DNA from 4 places in the Bacillus cereus group sp. BfR-BA-01316 genome. Region 3 is predicted to be linked to each of the others. Evidence: riboswitches for the same ligand, from Rfam matches in the RefSeq annotation. Region 3 holds a riboswitch; each other region holds the start of a gene.

Region 1 (3,217 bases), on a different contig from region 3:
GCTGATTTAAGCGGTTTAATCTACGCGTATGACGCTCAACTGTGTTTTCTAGTTGACGTACTCTTTGCTCAAGCTCATTTACTCGTCTTTCTAATTGACGGTTTCCAGTACCAGGGAAAGAGATTGGAAGTTGAAATTGGCGATTTGAATCATATGGATTAATTTGCTCTGTTGGATCTATATATTGTTGGTATTGTGCCTGTAAATCATACTGAGGTTGGTAACCATATTGGTTATATGGATCATAAGGATTGTAGGGATACATAAAAACATCCTCCATTTCTTTATAATTAGGTTAAATTCACCATAATGTATGTGCAAAAGCGGAGTAGTGGCACGGCAAATACCTATATACGCTGAAGGGATTAATTGTTTTTACCTATAAAAACTCGGTTTAAGTTGTTTAATAATGATCACATATGAGAAATCGGTATTACGGTTTTTGAAGCATGCAGGTGAATAGAGAGGTGAAATGAAAGAGTTTTACATTTGTATTTCATCTGTCGAATGGTATATACTGGATAGAAATAGGTTGCATAAAAGTTACAATCTTATCAAACTCGAAAATTTATATAAATATGTATAGACATTTACAAAAGAAAAGAGTAATTTAAATAGAGTAAAAAACAACTTGTAACATTTTCTAAATATATTGTAAAATGATTGTAACAAAACATACATAAAATGAAATAATACATAAGAAATAATGTTGGGGAAAAGGAGAGAGTATATTGTTCCGAAAAATAAAGGGTATATTAGTAGGGGTGCTATGCGTAGCTGTAGTAAGTGGTTGTGGCACAAAAGTAAGTGATGTGGCATTAGTAAGTGATTTTGGTGGGAACGTTGTAGAGGCTAAGGCTGATGTACAGGATTCAATTAGCTTAGTGGATGGGCGTACTGGTACTGAAGTGAAAAAAATAGACTTATCGAGTTTAGGTTATTTTGAAGATGAGGCGAAATTCAAAAAATCGGTAACGAAGGTTGCAGGTGAAGTCGGGAAAAGCGTCGACAAAAAGATGGTCCCTTCACGTATAGCGCCTGATGGATCATGGCAAGAAGGAAAGCCTTCTTATGAATTAATGGAAAAAGAGTTAGTAGACAAATTATTAAATGTAGGTATGTGGGATTCTACTTATCAGTTACCAATTGTGGAGAAAAAACCTACTGCAACATTAAGTGATGCGCAAGGCAGTGGTACTGTAATTGGTAGGTATGAAACGAATTTAGGTGGTTCAACTGGTGGTCGTATTGAGAATATTCGTTTATCTGCTCAGAGCGTAAGTGGAGTTGTTTTAGCGAAAGGAGACCGTTTCTCTTTTAATGCACTAATTGGAGATACAACACCAGATAAAGGGTACCAATTAGGAAAAGAAATTGTAGATGGTAAATTAGTAGATGGTTATGGTGGTGGCGTTTGTCAAACATCATCTACTTTATTCAATGCAGCAGATCAAGCTGGTTTGAAAATGGTAGAGAGAACTACACATTCTAAAACAGTAGGTTATGTACCACAAGGAAGAGATGCTACAATTGCGTATCCATATTTAGACTTAGTATTTGAAAACACGAATGATGCTCCTGTTAAGCTTTATATGGGCATACAGGGCGGGAAGTTAGTTGCTGAAGTACATAAGATGAGATAAATATCATAAGCTATAAGAATAAAAGATTTGAAGCCGGTATTTCTAAGTTTGTTAGAAGTACCGGCTTTTTGTGTACAGTTTATTAAGAATAGTAATTTTGGTGGTGTATTGTTTGTATGTTCGAAAAAAGTGTAGATTTAATTCTTAGTTTTCCTATTGATATTGTTATGATTTAACTGTATTCTTCATAATAACAAATTAATAAATGGAAAAATTTATTAGTTTTTTATCAAGAGAGATGGAGGGACTGGCCCGATGAAATCTCAGCAACAGGCTATAAAAGTACTGTGCTAATTCCAGCAAACGTATGAGGCGTTTGGGAGATGGGGGAAATGGATTAACATTCAACTCTTCTTATATGTGTAAGAAGAGTTTTTTGTCTAGAAAGGGGGGAGCAAAGTGAAATTTGATGTGGCGTATTTTTTAGAAAGTTTTCCGCAATTATTTAAGTATGTATACATAACTTTAGGGATTACTGTTGTTTCAATGATTATTTCTTTCGTTATAGGGATTGGCCTGGCGATCATTACAAAAAACAAAACGGAATTGTTATATCCAATTGCAAGGGTGTATATCTCTTTCTTTAGAGGAACACCGTTATTAGTTCAATTGTTTGTGTTGTATTTCGGATTGCCACAAATATTTCCGACTTTTACAGTACTTACAGCTATGCAAGCAACTTTAATTGGTCTCAGTTTAAATAATGCTGCTTATTTGTCAGAGATAATTCGAGGTTCATTAAATGCTGTAGAATCAGGACAAATGGATGCTTGTTTATCCGTAGGAATGACAAAAGCACAAGCGATGCGACAAATCATCTTTCCGCAGGCTATTCGTGTAGCTGTGCCGTCACTTGGAAATAATTTTGTTGGATTGTTAAAAGAATCTTCGTTATCTTTTGCACTTGGGGTAGCTGAAATTTTAGCGCAAGCGAAAATGCTAGCGGCGCAATCGTATCGTTATATGGAAAGTTATTTAGCGGTAGCGATTGTGTATTGGGTTATTACAATCGTAATTAGCTGGGGACAGAAAAAGTTGGAGAAGAAACTTGACGCACCGTATCTATAACAGAAATGAGGTGATATATGTGATTGAGATAAGTGATTTGTATAAATCCTATAAAAATAATGAAGTACTAAAAGGGATCTCACTTGCTGTGAAAAAAGGGGAAGTGGTAGTAATTATTGGACCTTCTGGTTCAGGGAAATCGACATTGCTGAGATGTTTGAATTTATTAGAACAACCGGATGATGGGAGTATTAGAATTGAAGATTTAGAGATTCATACGAAAAAACTTTATAAAAAAGAAATAATACGATTACGCCAAAAAACAGCTATGGTTTTTCAAAACTACAATTTATTTAAAAATAAAACAGCATTGAAAAATATTACAACGCCATTAACGGTTGTACAGAAAAAAAGTGAAGAAGAGGCAAAGGGAATAGCGAGAGAAATATTAAAACAAGTAGGCTTAGCTGGTAAAGAAGATTTTTATCCGGCAATGTTATCCGGCGGGCAACAGCAAAGGATTGGGATTGCTAGAGCAATGGCTTTAAATCCAGCTGTACTTTTGT
Region 2 (3,217 bases), on a different contig from region 3:
TATGCCCTCTCAACGATAATAGGAGCAATCTTCGGTATACGTGGAATTTCTTTTAAAGCATCTGCAAAGTTTCCGATATAAACATGACCGATAATTTCGATTGTTAATGATTTATCAGATATATTGAGTACAGTATGAAATTTATTTGTATGTTGTTGTTTTAAATGTTGTGCTAACTGAAATGGAGCATGCTTCTTTTTTAATACGCGGCGAAGGCTCTCTGTATTTTCAATATGGAGTGATTTTTCGCGAATAAGGACACGAATATCTTCTCCCATAAAAGGTATTGTATTGTACATGGATGATTCTCCTTAGAAACTTAACTACGCTTGCGTTATGCATATGTAAGTCTAGCATGGTTTGTTCTCTACGTGTGCTTACAGTTTTGTAAGGTGGCATAGTAAAGGAGTGCAAAAGTTACTTGAATAAAGTGACGATACTGTGACAAAAATGTTGATATACATATTAAGAAATCATCTTAAGTGCAAAATTTAGGATGTTCTCGGTATAATAAAACAAGTGGAGATAAGAAAAACTGTAATTCGTAGTAGATGTAGATAAAAGGAGAATAAGAGATGAAGAAGGTTTTCGGTATTGCAATGCTTGGGGGTATGCTCCTTCTAGCGGGATGTAATGGAAATAAAGACACGAAAGATACGAAAGAACCGAAAGAAAAGGTAGAGCAATCTACTGAACAGACAGAAGATATGAAAGCGTATCGCGAGGTACATGAAAAGTATGATGCGAAGATGAACAAGGAAATTAATAAAGCGTTACAGTTATTTGAAGTGGCAAAAGAAAAGGGCGGTAAGGAAATAACTAATGCTAAATATAAGGAAGACGTGCAAAATGTAACAACGGGCATGCTAGAAGATATAGATCATATGCGTAAAGAAATTCGTGTACCGAAGTCGAAAGAACAAGAACATGAAATGTATGTTGGTTTCTTAAATGAATCGGAACAAGCAATGAAAAAATTACAGAAGTTAGCTAAAGAAGAAGACTCATCGTTGATTCGTGATATAGAAATTAATTTTTCAACAGCATCGACATACTATAAACGTTTTCAAACAGAAACGGAAAAATAACCTTGCGCATGCAAGGTTATTTTTTCTTATTTACGTAAAAATACTATATACAGTAGATACTAATAAAGTTCACCTATATGCGCCTTCAATCCTCGAATACTTAATACCCATTGAATTTCTGTTTTATTATGAGTATCAACGAAAACTGATTTTTCTAAATATATCCAATTTGATTGACTTTTCATTTTTTCAGAATTATAATTCAAAATATACAATTTGAACCAAATAATAATATAGCAATTTACTTATCCAGAGAGGTAGAGGGACTGGCCCTATGACACCTCAGCAGCGGGTTCTGAAATAGAACACCGTGCTAATTCCAGCAAGCAAGTCTTGAAAGATAAGTGATGGGCATAGTTTTATTAAGCCTTGATCTTATTTTTTAAGATCAAGGCTTTTTGTGTTTTAAGAAGTGGAGAAGGAATGATGGGAACAAATATGTCAATAAAACAAAGTAAATTCATTTGTTTAGGGGGTTATTGAAGTGTATGTTATTAAAAAACTATCGGTTATGGTATTCACGCTATGGGTTATTACGACAGTAACATTTTTAATTATGCATATTATTCCAGGGGATCCATTTTCATCAGACGCGAAAATCTTTCCTGAAGAAGTGATACAAAATATGAGAGCGAAGTATCACCTTGATGAACCGTTATGGAATCAGTATGTTGCTTATTTAGATGGCGTAGTTCATTTTGATTTTGGTGAATCTGTTCAATCGACAGGTCAAGGCGTATCAGAAATTATAACGACCGGCTTTGGCCCATCGGCCATCATTGGTCTACAAGCACTTGTTATTTCGTTGTTAGTCGGAATTGCCGCAGGTACATTTGCTGCTCTATATCACGGGAAAGTAATTGATTATAGTGTGAGCTTGCTTGCGATTCTCGGTATTTCTATTCCGAGTTTTATTTTAGCGCCGCTATTCATACAAGTATTCGCCATTCAATTTGAACTTTTACCAGTAGCGTCTTGGGGAACATTTGAGCATACTGTATTACCTTCCTTCGCATTAGCGCTCGGGCCAATCGCAGTTATTACAAGATTTGTTCGCTCTAATATGATTGAAGTGTTGCAGAGTGATTATATTAAGCTAGCGAGAGCGAAAGGTATACCAATTAAGAAAATCATTATAAGACATGCTCTTCGAAATGCGATTGTTCCGGTACTTACATTTGTTGGCCCATTAATGGCTGGACTTTTAACAGGGACTTTCGTTATTGAAAAAATCTTTTCAATTCCTGGTTTAGGAAAATATTTTGTAGATAGTATTTTTAACCGAGATTATCCGGTGATTATGGGAACAACCATTTTCTATAGTGCGCTATTAATTGTATGTATTTTTATTACAGATATCATTCATCGTATTGTTGATCCGCGCATTCGTTCTATTACGTAAGGAGGGTGATGTTTAAATGGGGGCTTATGAAATTAATGACCAGTTATTAACGAATGAAGAGAAAAAAGAATTAACGATAAATAAAGATCAGCAAACGATTAGCCGGAAAAAGGAAGTGTTTCGCAAGTTTATATCAAACCCTATAGCAGTTTTAGGGGCAGTGACGTTATTACTAATTATTATTTTCTCGCTTATTGGCGAAAGTTTAACGTCATTTACTGCGAGTGAACAAGTAAAAGAAGCAACTAATTTACCGCCTAGTAGTGAGCATTGGTTCGGAACAGACGATTTAGGGAGAGATATTTGGGCGCGTACTTGGGCTGGTGGGAAAATTTCATTAACAGTTGGATTGGTAGCAGCAGCTCTTGATATAGGGCTTGGTGTACTTATCGGAGGTTTTAGTGGATATGTGAGAGGGCGTAATCGTCTTGGAACGTTAATTGATGAGTGGATTATAAGAGGGATTGAAGTGTTATACGGTATCCCATATTTGTTAATTGTTATTTTACTATTAATCATTATGAAACCAGGACTTTTTACAATTATAATCGCCCTTGCGTTAACGGGATGGATTGGCATGGCACGTCTCATTCGGGCGCAAGTACTTTCATTGAAACAAAGAGAATTTGTTATTGCAGCAGAGCGATTAGGCACACCTCATATGAAAATTATATATGGGCATTTAATTCCAAACTTAACAGGGATTATTATCGTAAATTTATCATTT
Region 3 (3,217 bases):
GAAAGAGACAGAAAATTTAGCTGTAATTGGGACAATGTCTACAACAATTGCGCATGAAATTCGAAATCCATTAACGGCTTTGAAAGGGTTTACGCAAATGCAAAAAGAAAGAAACCCTGCTGATACGATGAGCTACGACATTATGTTACAAGAAATTGAAAGGATTAACGGATTTGCTAGTGAATTGATGTTATTAGGAAAACCGAAACCAACAAATTATAAATGGTGTAATATACGGGAAATTCTTTTATATGTTGTACAGCTAATGGAAAGTTATGCAACAAAATATGGAGTGAAATTTCATTTGCAAGTAGATGAAAATTTACCAGTTATAAACGGTGATGATAAACAATTAAAACAAGTTTTATTAAATATTATTAAAAATGGAATAGAATCAATGCCAGAAGGTGGAGACATTCATATCTGTGCATATGAAAAAACTGAGGGACATTTGTGTATTTCTGTCGAGGATCAAGGATTTGGTATAGAGAATGAGAAAATAGAGAAAATCGGAAAGGCGTTTTATACAACAAAGGAGAATGGTACAGGCCTTGGGCTAATGATTACATATAAAATTATTGAGGAACATCAAGGGAGTATCGCGATTCAAAGTAGTATGGGCGTAGGAACGAAAGTGGAAATTTATTTACCCACAGTGTAGTACATTAGAAGAAACTATTTTCAGAAAAGTGTTCTTGTTGTGTAAATATAAACATTTTATAAAATGTTTAAAGAAGGGTTTTTTTTATAAAACACTTCGTTTATAATGGAGGAAAATATCGACATGCAGCTTTTAGCTCGTGTAACGGTTCGGTAGTGTTATGAAAAGAAAAGCAGGGGTGCACGCGCATCCTTTTTTCTATGCAGATATGATGAAAGGGGTGGTATGATGGAATTGACATTAAATTCAACTGTATGTTTACACACGATTCAATTTCGAAAAGAGCAAAAGAATTATATTGTAAAAGATACGATTACAGGAGAGACATATGAAATGCCGCCACTTTGGATTGATGCACTAGCAATGATGCGTGACGGTTTTTTATTGGGAGAAATTGAGGAGAAATTAAAAGAAGAGTATCCAGCAGAAGAAGTAAATATGCTAGCATTCACGAGGCAGCTGTTAGAGCTAGAACTTGTCGGAATGGTAGATGGAGAAGAGATAGCTTGTACAAAGAAAAAAGATAAAGATTATTTAGCTTGGGTACGTCCGAGGGTGGAACAATTCTTTCTTAACTTAAATAAAAAATATAAAAGCAAAGGTCAAAAATGATCTTTGCTTTTTTTGTGTTCTTAAGTAGTTCTTATTTTAAAAAATAACGGCGAATGCTCTTGCAAAAGCACCATCACTATTTTTAATTTTTAAAGGTGCTGCTGAGAAAAAGAAACGCTTCATTTTAATGGCATCTAGATTTGTTAGATTTTCAATTAAATAAATGTTATTCCCTAGTAATATGTGATGAATAGGCGATGTTTCTGTAGTTACCTCATCGGGAGAAATGAAATCTAAACCGACAGATTTTATTTTTAAATTAACTAGTTCTTCAGCTAATTCTTCAGAAAGATAAAATGCTTCTTTCGCATAAGCTTCTGTGTTCCATTTATTAGATAAATTGGAGTGGAAAATAACAATATCTCCTTCTTTTATGTCGGTAGTATTTAATACTTCCTTAGGTAACTTTCGCCCTTGAACATGTGTTACATCGATTAGAACTGCTTCGCCTACAAATTGGTCAAGAGATAATTGATCAATTGTTGTTGCACCAGAAATAAAATGTGCAGGAGCATCGCAATGCGTGCCAACATGAACGACAGAATGAAAATCTGTAACTTGATATCCTGTCTCTTCAACACTTGTAATTGCTTCTAGTTGGATTTCTGGTGTCCCAGGAAATTGAGACATATTGTTTTCAAATGTTTGTGATAGGTCAATTACTTTCATTTTAAATACCTCCAATATATGTATTTCAAATAATAAAAAGCTCATCTTTCATAATCAAGAAAGATGAGCCTTACATGCAGTAGTTAAATTTATCTTCCAAAATGCAAAGTATTTTGTAGGAATTAGCACCTATTCAGTTCTTATAAACTGAGGTTGCTGGGCTTCAAAGGGCCGGTCCCTCTGCCTCTCTTGATAAAGGTCTATTTAGTTTTAAGGTTTAGAATTTTCTGTACGTTTAAATTGTAATTCATTTCCTTTTTTAGTGCAATACAAAATAGGTATTCACCCAAATAAAGGTTCTCGCATATTGTAGCTTATGTAAGTAGAATGCTGCGAAGGGGTGGGTGCAGTGACAGGGAATGTATTGAACTATTTTGCTGGTGGAAATACAGCTAGAGGATTTTATAGCTTGTATGAAGAGAGCTTAAAAGGGCTAGATAGGCTATTTATTTTAAAAGGCGGTCCAGGAACAGGGAAGTCTTCTTTAATAAAAGCAATTGGGCGTGAATGGACTGGAAAAGGATATGATATTGAATTTTTACATTGTTCTTCTGACAATAAGTCAGTTGACGGTGTAATTATTCCGAAGCTAAATGTAGGAATTGTCGATGGGACATCGCCACACGTTATTGAGCCGAAAATGCCTGGAGTTGTAGAAGAGTATATAAATTTAGGCGTTGCTTGGGACTCAGATAAATTAAGAAAGCAAAAATTAGAGATTGAACGATTTGTTTCAGAAGCGAGTAAAGCCTTTCAAGCAGCTTATGGATGTTTTAAAGAAGCGTTAGTTATACATGATGAGTGGGAAAAAATATATATTAATAACATTGATTTTAATAAAGCAAACGAATTAACAGATCAGCTTATACAGAAACTATTTGCAGATAAAGGCGGGAAGAAATCAATCGTGAAACACCGTTTTTTAGGGGCTGCTACACCGAAAGGAGCAGTTGATTTTGTTCCTAATTTAACAGAAGGGTTACCACATCGTTATTTTATAAAGGGACGCCCAGGCTCTGGAAAATCAACGATGCTCAAAAAATTAGCTAAGGCAGCAGAAGAAAAAGGGTTTGAAGTAGAAGTGTATCATTGTGGATTTGATCCAAATAGTCTCGATATGATTATTGTAAGGGAATTAGGATTTGCAATTTTTGATAGTACAGCACCGCATGAATACTTCCCAAGCCGTGAGGGGGATGAGATTATCGATATGTATGATCTCATTGTTGCACCAGGGACAGATGAGAAGTATGCTACGGAAATTCGCGACGTTTC
Region 4 (3,217 bases), on a different contig from region 3:
AAATTCGTAAAGATTTCCTGTGCTTCGTATGTTCCGTAATAGTCTCCTACCCCAGCATGATCACGCCCTACAATAAAGTGGGTACATCCAAAATTCTTTCTTACTAATGCATGAAATATCGCTTCCCTTGGACCTGCATATCGCATCGCTGCAGGAAATACCCCTAAAAAAACACGATCTTTTGGATAGTAATTCTGTAGTAATACTTCATAACTTTCCATCCTTACATCAGCAGGAATATCATCTGATTTCGTTTCACCAACGAGCGGGTTTAAAAAGAGACCATCTACAATTTCAAGTGCCGACTTTTGAATATACTCATGGGCACGATGTACCGGGTTTCTCGTTTGAAATCCGACTACTGTTTTCCAACCACGTTTTTTAAATCCTTCTCTCGTTTCAATTGGATCTAAATGATAAGAAGGAAATAGATTATTTTCAAAGCGTTTTATAAGAGTAATAGCTCCTCCAACGTAAACATTTGATCGTTCATATAATTTTTTCACTCCTGGATGAGCCTCATCCGGCGTTTTATATACAAGTAACGCTTCTTTTTCTTTATCTGGTACAAAAATATCTTCTATTCTAATGACACCATATACATTTCCGGCGTTGACAAGTTTTACTTCCTCTCCAACCTGCAGTTTCTCTGCTACTTCTTCTGTTACCGGTAATGTAATCGGTATACTCCATACGCTACCATTTGCTAAACGAAGCGTTTCTACTACTGAGTCATACTCTCTCTTCCCTAAAAATCCTGTAAGAGGGCTATATCCTCCTGTCGCCAAAAGTTCTAAATCACTAAGTGCAATTTTGTCTAGCTCGATTCCCTTTACAATGTTCGATATGTCATATGTTTCATCAATGCGATTTACTAATTCATTTGTTGTACTCATCTTCTTATATCCCTTCTTAGCTTTATTTCAAAATCTATCTCATTGAAAGTGAAGTCCACATTCTGTCTTCATTTTCCCAGCCCATCTTCCATCTCTTGAGTCGCCACCATCACCTACAGGTAATGTACATTTCTCACACCCAATACTCGGATAGCCAACATCATGCAATGGGTTATATGGCAAACTATGTTTGTATACATATCGCCAAACTTCTTTCCAAGTCCAATGAATGAGCGGACAAACTTTAATAGATTGAAAACGACGATCTTGATTTATAAACTGTGTATGCTTACGCGTTTCTGATTGTTCCCTTCTAAGGCCTGATATCCACGCTTTTTCGGCTGCTAATGATTTTTCTAGCGGCAAAATTTTTCTTATCTTACAACAGAGATTCGGATTACTTTCCCATAACTTCTCTCCATGAAGCTTCGCTTGTTCATCAAGTGTAAGTTCTGGCTGTTTTTCTATAATATTTAATGAAGGAAATCTCTCGCGTACCTTCTTAATTAATTCGTATGTTTCTTGAAAATGAACATTTGTATCTAAAAATACAACTTTAGCAGATGGATTTACTTGGTTTATAAGATACAATAAAACCATTCCCTCCACCCCAAAGCTACATGCATATACAATTTCATCTTTATACTCTCTATAAGCCCAACTTAATACCGATAACGCACCCTTCGTTTCATTTTCTTCAGAAAATGAAACACTATTTTCTTTCCACGTTTCGTACGTCAACATGTTTTTTCCCCCTGTAAAAGCAAAAAGACGGTTTTAATCTAATAAAATAGATTAAAACCGCCTCTAGTTTTTCTAGTCAGCGCTTTTTACTTTAAACGGACCTTTTCACTTTTCTCTAATTGAATCACTTTTCCATCTTGCACAACAATTGTAATTGAACCATATTTCATATCAGCAAGCATCGTTTGAATTTTTTCGGACACTTCATCAAAATGTTCCCGTACGCTCACGCAAACAGCCCCCCTTTTTATTCATAAAAAAAATCTTTCCCATTTCGAAAAGACTGTTCGGTAATATATTTTACCTTATCTTTCAAAATGGATTCCATTTTGCTGGATTTAGCACCTTGCTTTCTATAAGCAGGTTGCCGAGCTTCGTAGGGCCAGTTCCCTCCGCTTCTCTTGATAAGCTTTGTATTTGTATTTTATCACAATTCTGATTTTTTTCAATCCTAGTTTTCCGATATATTTTATTTATTTTATAAAAAAAGAATTGCCCATCCTGAACAACTCCTTTTTTCATATTTAAACAAGTTCTTTAATACGTATGCGATCGTTCCCAATAATATTTTCATATGTTTCACGTTCTACAACAATTTGTGATGTTCCGCCTTTTGCGAAGACTACAGCCGGTCTACGAATACGATTATAATTATTAGCCATCGAATACCCATATGCTCCCGTGCAAGAAATTGCTAGTAAATCAGAAGAAGCAACTTGCGGTAGATTAATATCCCAAATCAGCATATCTCCACTTTCACAGCATTTCCCAGCAATCGAAACAAGTTCCTCATTCTCATCATTCCCTCGATTCGCCAACATGGCTTCATAACGCGCTCCATATAGAGCCGGTCTTAAATTATCTGTCATCCCACCATCGACTGAAACATATTTCCGAATACCAGGAATCTCTTTCACCGCTCCGACTGTATAAATTGTTGTTCCAGCATCACCTACAATACTACGCCCTGGCTCAATCCATATTTCAGGAAGCGGATATTCACATAATGTAAACTGCTCTCTCACCGTACTTGTTACAGCGTGCACATACGTTTCAAGTGTTAACGGTGTATCAGACTCCGTATAACGTATACCGAAACCTCCGCCGACATTTAATACTTTCACTACATAATTTGTTCGCTCTCGCACTTCTTCTAAAAATTGACGTAATACTTCAATTGCTCGAACAAAACCAGCCGTTTCGAATATTTGCGATCCGATGTGCGAGTGAATCCCTAGCACATTATAATTTGATTTTTGCAAAGCTAGCTCAATTGCTTGCATCGCTTGACCATTTGAAACACCAAATCCAAATTTCGAATCCTCTTGACCTGTTGTTATATATTCGTGTGTATGTGCCTCTACTCCAGGCGTTACACGGATTAATATGTTCACAAATTTCCCATGTTGCACTGCTAAATCATGTAAAATTTCTAATTCTAAGAAATTATCTACCACAAAACAACCAATATTCGCCTGAAGAGCCATAATCATTTCTTCTTCTGTTTTATTATTTCCGTGAAAATGAATGCGCGATGCCGGAAATCCTGCTTGGAGTGCAGTATATAATTCTCCTCC

The links. A riboswitch is a leader RNA that binds a small molecule or an ion and turns the genes downstream of it on or off. The one in region 3 is predicted to bind S-adenosylmethionine.
Region 1: another riboswitch for S-adenosylmethionine. It lies ahead of MR071_RS06445 (amino acid ABC transporter permease); the one in region 3 lies ahead of MR071_RS10735 (cyclase family protein).
Region 2: another riboswitch for S-adenosylmethionine. It lies ahead of MR071_RS14605 (ABC transporter permease); the one in region 3 lies ahead of MR071_RS10735 (cyclase family protein).
Region 4: another riboswitch for S-adenosylmethionine. It lies ahead of MR071_RS19075 (YezD family protein); the one in region 3 lies ahead of MR071_RS10735 (cyclase family protein).

Annotation. Positions count from the first base shown of each region.
Region 1 covers NZ_JAKUGX010000005.1:129,322-132,538, forward strand. The annotation lists gene MR071_RS06435 (hypothetical protein) at 1-265, opposite strand, end outside; gene MR071_RS06440 (VanW family protein) at 732-1,643, shown strand; SAM riboswitch class I at 1,867-1,973, shown strand; gene MR071_RS06445 (amino acid ABC transporter permease) at 2,043-2,711, shown strand; gene MR071_RS06450 (amino acid ABC transporter ATP-binding protein) at 2,731-3,217, shown strand, end outside.
Region 2 covers NZ_JAKUGX010000017.1:64,717-67,933, reverse strand. The annotation lists gene MR071_RS14615 (hypothetical protein) at 1-299, opposite strand, end outside; gene MR071_RS14610 (hypothetical protein) at 576-1,088, shown strand; SAM riboswitch class I at 1,331-1,435, shown strand; gene MR071_RS14605 (ABC transporter permease) at 1,573-2,490, shown strand; gene MR071_RS14600 (ABC transporter permease) at 2,507-3,217, shown strand, end outside.
Region 3 covers NZ_JAKUGX010000010.1:86,320-89,536, forward strand. The annotation lists gene MR071_RS10725 (ATP-binding protein) at 1-661, shown strand, start outside; gene MR071_RS10730 (hypothetical protein) at 890-1,273, shown strand; gene MR071_RS10735 (cyclase family protein) at 1,310-1,942, opposite strand; SAM riboswitch class I at 2,029-2,141, opposite strand; gene MR071_RS10740 (PRK06851 family protein) at 2,292-3,217, shown strand, end outside.
Region 4 covers NZ_JAKUGX010000028.1:26,947-30,163, reverse strand. The annotation lists gene sat (sulfate adenylyltransferase) at 1-896, opposite strand, end outside; gene MR071_RS19080 (phosphoadenylyl-sulfate reductase) at 936-1,640, opposite strand; gene MR071_RS19075 (YezD family protein) at 1,727-1,870, opposite strand; SAM riboswitch class I at 1,943-2,051, opposite strand; gene lysA (diaminopimelate decarboxylase) at 2,165-3,217, opposite strand, start outside.